One region of the Arthrobacter sp. GmRoot5-12 genome, then DNA from elsewhere that is predicted to be linked to it. Evidence: riboswitches for the same ligand, from Rfam matches in the RefSeq annotation. Region 1 holds a riboswitch; the other holds the start of a gene.
What was found. Region 1 has a riboswitch for S-adenosylmethionine ahead of metX (homoserine O-acetyltransferase MetX). Riboswitches for the same ligand answer to the same signal wherever they lie in the genome.
Positions count from the first base shown of each region.

Region 2: linked by a shared signal. The riboswitch ahead of AC6JAM_RS16240 (aminotransferase class V-fold PLP-dependent enzyme) and the one ahead of metX (homoserine O-acetyltransferase MetX) in region 1 are both predicted to bind S-adenosylmethionine.

Region 1 covers NZ_AP046056.1:392,723-397,067, reverse strand. Annotated here, with positions in the region: gene AC6JAM_RS01855 (bifunctional o-acetylhomoserine/o-acetylserine sulfhydrylase) at 39-1,361, shown strand; SAM riboswitch class IV at 1,462-1,577, shown strand; gene metX (homoserine O-acetyltransferase MetX) at 1,590-2,705, shown strand; gene AC6JAM_RS01845 (MFS transporter) at 2,872-4,254, shown strand; gene AC6JAM_RS01840 (zinc-binding dehydrogenase) at 4,263-4,345, shown strand, end outside.
Region 2 covers NZ_AP046056.1:3,512,966-3,517,310, reverse strand. Annotated here, with positions in the region: gene aroA (3-phosphoshikimate 1-carboxyvinyltransferase) at 1-291, shown strand, start outside; gene rsgA (ribosome small subunit-dependent GTPase A) at 275-1,390, shown strand; gene hisN (histidinol-phosphatase) at 1,435-2,247, shown strand; SAM riboswitch class IV at 2,400-2,513, shown strand; gene AC6JAM_RS16240 (aminotransferase class V-fold PLP-dependent enzyme) at 2,550-3,968, shown strand; gene AC6JAM_RS16235 (class I SAM-dependent methyltransferase) at 4,070-4,345, shown strand, end outside.

The DNA.
Region 1 (4,345 bases):
GCCCCACGCATTCCGGGCCCATGTCATAGGAGACTGAGATGTCCAACGGATGGTCTTTCGAAACCCGCCAGATCCATGCAGGCCAGGAGCCCGACAGTGCCACCGGAGCCCGCGCGCTCCCCATTTACCAGACCACGTCCTTCGTGTTCCCCAGCGCCGAAAGCGCAGCCAACCGCTTTGCCCTCGCCGAACTTGCGCCCATCTACACCCGGATTGGCAACCCCACCCAGGATGCCGTCGAACAGCGGATCGCCAGCCTTGAGGGAGGCCTGGCCGCTTTGCTGCTGAGCTCGGGCCAGGCCGCCGAGACGTTCGCGGTGCTGAACATTGCGGAGGCGGGGGACCATATTGTGGCGAGCCCCAGCCTTTATGGCGGAACGTACAACCTGTTCGCCCACACCCTGAAGAAGTTCGGCATCTCGGTCACCTTCGTCCAGGATCCCGACAACCTGGACCAGTGGCGCGACGCCGTCCAGCCGAACACCAAGCTCTTTTTCGGTGAAGTGGTGTCCAATCCCCGCCAGGACGTCCTGGACATCGACGGCATCTCCGAGGTGGCCCACCAGGCAGGCGTGCCACTGATCGTGGACAACACCCTGTCCACGCCCTACCTGATCCGCCCACTGGAGTGGGGTGCGGACATCGTGATCCACTCCGCCACCAAATACCTGGGCGGCCACGGCTCCGCAATTGCCGGCGTGATCGTGGACTCCGGCAAATTCGACTTCGGCAAGGACCCTGAACGGTTCCCCGGCTTCAACACCCCGGACCCCACCTACAACGGCCTGGTCTACGCCCGCGACCTAGGCGCCGACGGTGCGCTGGGTGCCAACCTCTCCTACATCCTCAAGGCCCGCGTCCAGCTGCTGCGCGACCTTGGCTCGGCGGTTTCCCCCTTCAACGCCTTCCTGATCTCCCAGGGCCTGGAGACGCTGAGCCTGCGGGTGGAACGCCACGTTGCCAACGCCACGGAAGTGGCGCGCTGGCTGGAAGGACGGGACGACGTCGAATCCGTCGCCTACGCCGGGTTGCCCTCCAGCCCCTGGTACGAGCGTGGCCGCAAGTACGGGCCCAAGGGAACGGGCGCCGTCGTGGCCTTCAACCTTGCCGGCGGAGCGGAGGCGGGCAAGCGCTTCGTCGACGCCCTGGAGCTGCACTCCCACGTGGCCAACATCGGCGACGTCCGCTCCCTGGTCATCCACCCGGCGTCGACCACCCACAGCCAGCTCTCGCCGGAGCAGCAAGCGGTGGCCGGGGTGAATCCGGGACTGGTCCGGCTCTCTGTTGGCCTGGAGCACATCGATGACATCCTGGCCGACCTGGAAGCGGGTTTCCGCGCTGCCAAAGGCGCCCAGAGCTAAAAGCGCGCCAGGGCTGACGCCGGGAGGGCCGGCAAGCGGGGAAGTCACAACCAGTCACACTCTTGGCCTGGAGCGGGGGGTGTTTCGTACACTCGAACCAGGTCATGAGTGCCAGTGACAGCCCCGGCTTGCTGGCCGGCAACCCTCCATCCGCGGTGGGGTGCCCCGGGTGAGGACCTGGCCTGCCGGTCAGACGACGGCAGGCAAGCGCGTAGAAGAGGTCTTGCCATGACGGTTACCGTCGCCCGAACCACCATCCCCGAACACGGAATTGTCCGCTACGCCTCCATCGGAGGGCTGGAACTTGAAGCCGGGGGATACCTCCCGGACGTCACGCTGGCCTACGAAACCTGGGGCACGCTCAACGCCGACGCCAGCAACGCCATCCTGATCGAGCACGCCCTGACCGGCAGCACCCACGTGACCCGCGGTGACACGGACGAAGAAGGCTGGTGGGAACAATTGGCCGGTCCCGGCGCTCCCGTGGACACGGACAAGTTCTTCGTGGTGTCCGTCAACATCGTGGGCGGCTGCTACGGGTCCACGGGCCCGTCGTCGGCCGCCCCGGACGGAGCCCCCTGGGGCTCCCGCTTCCCCCTGGTCACCCTGCGGGACAGCACGGTGGCAGAGGCCCGGCTGGCTGACCAGCTGGGCATCAGCAGCTGGTTCGCTGTCCTGGGCGGATCCATGGGCGGCGCCCGCGCCCTTGAATGGGCAGTGACCTACCCGGAGCGGGTGCAGCGCTGCGCCGTCATCTCCGTGGGCGCCGCGAGCACGGCGGAACAGATCGCCTTCGCGCAGGCCCAGACCCTGGCCATCCGGCAGGACCCGCACTTCAACGGCGGCGACTACTACGGCGGCCCCTGCCCGGAAGCCGGGCTGGCACTTGCCCGGCGCATCGCCCACATCACCTACCGGTCCGCGGCTGAACTGGAAGGCCGCTTCGGCCGGGAACCCCAGGCGCCGGAGTCGCCCCTGAAGGGTGAGGCTCTGGCCGCCCGCGGCCGCTACCAGGTGGAAAGCTACCTGGACCACCAGGGCAGCAAGCTCGTGAAGCGCTTCGACGCCAACAGCTATATCGCCCTCACCGAGGCGCTGATGAGCCATGACATCTGCCGGGGCCGCGGAACCCTGGCCGAAACCCTGGCCAGGTCCACCGCCAGGTTCTTCGTGGCCGCCGTGGATTCGGACCGGCTGTATTTCCCGTCGCAGTCCCGTGAGCTGGCCCAGGCCCTGCCGGGGGACGTGGACGTGCACGTCATCCAGGCGCCGATCGGGCACGACGGGTTCCTGACAGAGATCGGGCAGCTGGGCAGCCAGCTCCGGAGCAGCTTCCTGGCCTAGCGCCGCGCATGTGCATTCCTGCAGATGCCTTCTGCACTAATCGGCGTTGAGGTTGCACCGCAGGCAGACCATACTCAATCGAATCCGGTGCGTTCGTGGTGTGCATCACACCCGGCCGCCATTGATTGGTCCCCGTGGTGTCGACGACGACGCCGAAGGAGTTCGCATGAGTACGGAAAGCTCCGCCGCAAGGCGCACAGAGGAAACCGACGTCAAGGCTTCAGGCCTTAAGAAGGTGGTTACGGCCTCCATGGCCGGAACCGTTGTTGAGTGGTACGAGTTCTTCCTCTACGCCTCGGCTGCCACCCTGGTGTTCGGAAAGGCCTTCTTCCCCAACGCCGGCACAGAACTGGATGGCATCATCGCCGCCTTCCTCACTTATGCCGTCGGTTTCGTGGCCCGCCCCATCGGCGGCATCGTCTTTGGCCACTTCGGCGACAAGTTCGGACGCAAGAAGCTGCTGCAGCTGAGCATCATCCTGGTAGGCGTCTCCACCTTCCTCATGGGCTGCCTGCCCACGTTCCAGCAGATCGGCTACTGGGCTCCCGCACTGCTGGTGGTCCTCCGGTTCGCCCAGGGCTTTGCCGTTGGCGGCGAGTGGGGCGGCGCCGTCCTCCTCGTGGCCGAACACAGCCCCAGCAAATCCCGCGGTTTCTGGGCCAGCTGGCCACAGTCGGCAGTGCCGCTGGGAAACCTGCTTGCCACCGCCGTCTTGTTCACCCTGTCCTCCACGTTGACCCAGGACGCCTTCCTGGGGTGGGGCTGGCGCGTAGCGTTCTGGCTGTCCGCGGTGATCGTCCTGATCGGTTACTACATCCGCACCAAGGTCAATGACGCACCGATCTTCCTCGAAGCCCGCAAAGAGGTCGAAGCCGGCCACAAGGGCTACGGCGTCGCTGAGGTATTCCGGCGCTACCCCCGCGGCGTCTTCACCGCCATGGGCCTGCGCCTGGCGGAAAACATCCTGTACTACCTCGTGGTCACGTTCTCCATCACCTACCTGAAAACCGTGGTCCAGGCCGACACCACCCGCATCCTCCTCCTGCTGCTCCTTGCCCACGCCCTGCACTTCGCCGTCGTGCCCATGGTGGGCAAGCTGTCGGACCGGTTTGGCCGCAGGCCCGTCTACATGGCCGGCGCCATCATGGGGGCCACCTGGGGCTTCTTCGCCTTCCCCATGATGGACACCAAGAACGATGCCATCATCCTGGCCGCCATCATGATCGGCCTGGTGTTCCACGCCTTCATGTACGCCGGGCAGCCTGCCATCATGGCGGAAATGTTCCCCACCCGGATGCGCTACTCCGGGGTTTCCCTGGGCTACCAGGTGACGTCGATCGTTGCAGGATCCCTGGCCCCGATCATCGCCGCCTCGCTCCTGGGCGCCTACAAGTCCTCCGTCCCCGTGGCGGTCTACCTGCTGATCGCCTGCGCCATTACCGCCGTCGCGGTCTACTTCCTGAAGGAAACCCGCGGCATCTCGCTGCACGACGTGGACGCCGCCGACGCCCAGGGCACCGCCGACCTCCTTGCCGCCCGCAAGAAGTAGCAGGATCCGTGAAAGCCGCCGTCCTGTACTCCACCGTTCCCGCCGCCCCCACCACGGGGGCCGGCAACGGGAAGCAGACCTACTCCGAGGC
Region 2 (4,345 bases), 3.1 Mb from region 1:
GCCCTGGTATCGGAGATCAACCGGCTGGGCGGTGACGCAGAGGAAACCAGCGACGGCCTGGTGATCCGGCCCGCCCGGCTGCACGCCGGCGTCGTCCACAGCTACGCCGACCACCGCATGGCCACGGCCGGCGCAATCCTGGGACTCGCCGTCGAAGGCGTACAGGTGGAGGACATCGGCACCACGGCCAAGACCATGCCGGATTTCCCGCAGCTGTGGGCCGGCATGCTGGCCCAGGGAGAAGGGTCCGCAGTCGGACCGGAAGGGCGCGGCAGTGGCGCGGAGCACTGATTCCTGGGACGAATCGGACGTTCGGATCCGTCCCAGCAAGAAGGGCTCCCGGCCGCGCACCAAAGACCGCCCCAGCCACGACGACGCCGTGACCGGACGGATCATCACGGTGGACCGCGGGCGGTACACCGCGGTAGTGGACGAGGACTCGGAGAATGAGCGCGTTGTCATTGCCGCGCGCGCCCGGGAACTTCGGCGCTCGCCCGTTGTGGCAGGCGACTTCGTCTCGCTCGTGGGGGACGTCTCCGGCGCGCCGGACACGCTGGCCCGGCTGGTGAAGATCCAGGACCGCCACACCCTCCTGCGCCGCAGCGCCGACGACACCGACCCCGTGGAGCGCGCGGTGGTGGCCAACGCCGACCAACTGGTGATCGTGGTGGCTGCCGCCAACCCGGAACCCCGCACGGGGTTCATCGACCGCGCGCTCGTGGCCGCATACGACGCCGGAATCGAACCCATCCTGCTGGTCACCAAGGCCGACGTCAAAGACCCCGCGGACCTGCTTTCCAACTACACGCACCTGGACTTCCCGGTGATCATCAGCAAGACGGCGGATGCGCAGGCGTCGGGAATCGATGCCCGGTCCGATGACGGGCTCTCGGCGCGGCTGGACAGCGCCGCAGTGGCGGCGCTGCGGGACCATCTCGATGGCAAGGTCACCGTTATGCTGGGGCACTCCGGCGTCGGCAAGTCCACCATGGTGAACGCCCTGACCGGCGCCGAGCGGGCCACCGGCGGCGTGAATGCCGTGACCGGGCGCGGCCGCCACACGTCGTCGTCGGCCCTTGCCTTGCGGTTGGCGGACGCGCCTCCCGGCAGCTGGATCATCGATACCCCCGGCATCCGTTCCTTTGGCCTGGCGCACGTGGACCCTGACCGCATCCTGCGCTCCTTCCCGGACCTCTCCCCCGGCATCGAGAACTGCGAACGGGGCTGCAAGCACACCGCAACAGCAGTGAACTGCGGCCTCGACGACTGGGTGGCAGGCGGACACGCAGGTCCCACCGGCGCGGCCCGGCTGGCCTCGCTGCGGCGCCTGCTTGGTACGGACCCGAGGATGGAAGCACAGGAAACCAAGGAGCTCGGCAGCGTCAACTGACGCGTTCTCCCGGCAGAACCGTCCACAGACGGTAGTTTGGAACCATGATCCAACCCGCTTCGAGCTACAACGATGACCTGCGCCTGGCCCATGTCCTGGCCGACTCCGTGGACGACCAGACCATGAGCCGCTTCAAGGCCCTGGACCTCCACGTTGAGACCAAGCCGGACCTGACGCCGGTCACCGACGCGGACAAGGCCGCCGAGGAAGCCATCCGGGGCCAGCTCTCCCGTTCACGCCCACGCGACGCCGTCCTGGGCGAGGAATTCGGCAGCACCGGCCACGGTTCCCGGCGCTGGATCATCGACCCCATTGACGGAACCAAGAACTTTGTCCGCGGCGTTCCCGTATGGGCCACGCTGATCGCCCTCGTGGATGAGGGCGAACCGGTGGTGGGCGTCGTCAGCGCCCCGGCCCTGGGCAAGCGCTGGTGGGCGGCGAAAGGCATGGGCGCGTACATGGGCAGGTCCCTTGCCGCCGCCACCCGCCTCCGCGTGTCCAACGTGTCGAAGCTTTCCGACGCCTCCCTCTCCTACTCCAGCCTGGGCGGGTGGAAGGAACGCGGAAACCTTGACGAGTTCCTCGGCCTTACCGAGGACGTTTGGCGGACCCGGGCCTACGGGGATTTCTGGTCGTATTGCATGGTGGCCGAGGGCTCCGTGGACATCGCCTGCGAACCCGAGCTGAACCTCTATGACATGGCTGCCCTGGTGCCGATCGTGGTGGAGGCCGGCGGCCGGTTCACATCCCTGGAAGGCGAGGACGGCCCGTTCGGCGGGAACGCCCTGGCCACGAACTCAATCCTGCACTCGGAGGTCCTGCACCGATTGAACCCGTACCTGGACGATCTGCTGTAACTCACGCGCTTTCCACGTTTGAACGAATAATGCGACGCCGGACACCTCCCAAGGCAGGTGCCCGGCGTCGTTTATTCGGGGGCGCGTAACAAAGCCCTTAACAATTGCCGCGGCTTCAGTCCTGGCCGCCCCATGTCCTACGCTTTTATGCAGGTCACGAGTGCCAGCGCAAAACCCCGGTTTGCTGGCCGGCAACCCTCCATTCGCGGTGGGGTGCCCCGGGTGACGACCAGGCCGGTCCGGAGCGGATGCGGCAAGCGCGGATTCCACTATGCCGGAGTCCTGTACCAAGTGAGGTCTCTGTGACAACTGCCACCGTCTCCCCCCAGCCCGTCATTGCCGAAGCTGCCGTCCCCCATGCACGCCACGCCGCAGCCGGCCGGCCGCTCGCTGCCGTCACCGGCGCCGAAATCCAGGCGCCCCTGATTTCAGGCGGCCACGTGCGGTACGCCAACCTCGATTACGGCGCCTCCGCCCCGGCACTGTCCGTAGTATCCGCTTACCTGAATGAGATCCTCCCCTACTACGCCAGCGTCCACCGCGGGGCAGGATACGCATCCCAGATCAGCACCTCCGTGTACGAGAACGCGCGCAGCATCGTCAGGGATTTCGTGGGCGGCCGCCCGGATGATTCGGTCATCTTCACCCGCAACACGACGGATTCGCTGAACCTGCTGGCCGGCTGCCTTCCCGTGACCGATGGCCGCCACGACGGCGAAGTGCTGTACCTGGACATCGAACACCACGCCAATCTCCTGCCGTGGCAGGGCGTCCCGCACCGCAGCATCGTCGCCGCCGACACCATCACCGGCACCCTTGAGGCCGTACGTGCCGAGCTTGGACAGGGCGGTGTCAGCTTGGTCGCGGTCACGGGGGCCTCCAACGTGACCGGCGAAATCCTCCCCATCCGGGCGCTGGCCGCGCTGGCCCACGAACATGGCGCACGGATCGTGGTGGATGCGGCCCAGCTCGCGCCGCACCGCCGCATAGACATCAGCGCGGATGACGTCGACTACCTCGCCTTCTCAGGCCACAAGCTGTACGCGCCCTTCGGCGCCGGCGTCCTGGTGGGGCGCCCGGACTGGCTGGACGCCGGCGTCCCGCACCTCGCCGGCGGCGGCGCCGTCAAGGAAGCCAGGCTCGACGGCGTCAGCTGGGCCACCGGCCCGGCCCGCCATGAGGGGGGCTCGCCGAACGTCCTGGGGGCCGCCACGCTGGCCCGCGCCACCCAGGTCATTGCAGGCCTGGACCAGGCACGCTGGCACGCCCACGAGTCCGCCATCCGCTCCTTTATGGTGGAGGGACTCCAGCGGATCGACGGCGTCACGGTTCACCAGATCTTCAAGGACACCAACCCCGAAACGGACACCATCGGGGTGGTCAACTTCTCCGTCGAGGGTTACGACGCAGGACTGGTGGCGGCGTACCTTTCGGCAGAGCATGGCGTGGGCCTGCGTGACGGGCGCTTCTGCGCCCATCCCCTGCTGAAGCGCCTGGGCCTGCCGTCCGGTTCCCTCCGCGCCAGCTTCGGCGTCGGTTCGCGCCTGGAAGATGCCGAGCGCCTGCTGGCCGGCATCCAGGCGCTCCGGAGCAACGGGCTGGGCTGGGACTACGTGGTGGACGCAGGCCGCTGGGTCCCTGCCAACGACACCCGCACCTACCCGCACTGGGCGCCCAACACCCCTGGAACAGCCGGCGCAGCGCCCTGCATCGACGACTGACGCCGGAAACCGCCACTCCTGTTTCAGCCGGCTGACCGTGTGCCAGGGGAATGCGGTAAATTCGAAAGGTACCGCAGGACGTCAGCTGAAGGAGGCCACGCGTGGTTCGGGGTGGCCCCAAGCTTGATCACGGGCGGCGCAGGGAACTGGGCCAGAGCTTCCAGGACGGCGGCAGGCACTACCAGCGCGTCCGGCCCGGCTACCCTGAGGAGTCAGCCCGGTGGCTGGTGCCCGCCGACGCCCATGAAGCCCTCGACGTTGGTGCCGGTACCGGAAAGTTCACCGCGCTGCTGCTGGACATGGGGCTGGACGTCACGGCCGTGGACCCCTCGGCGGACATGCTCGCCCAGCTCACGGAACACTACCCGGCTGCCACG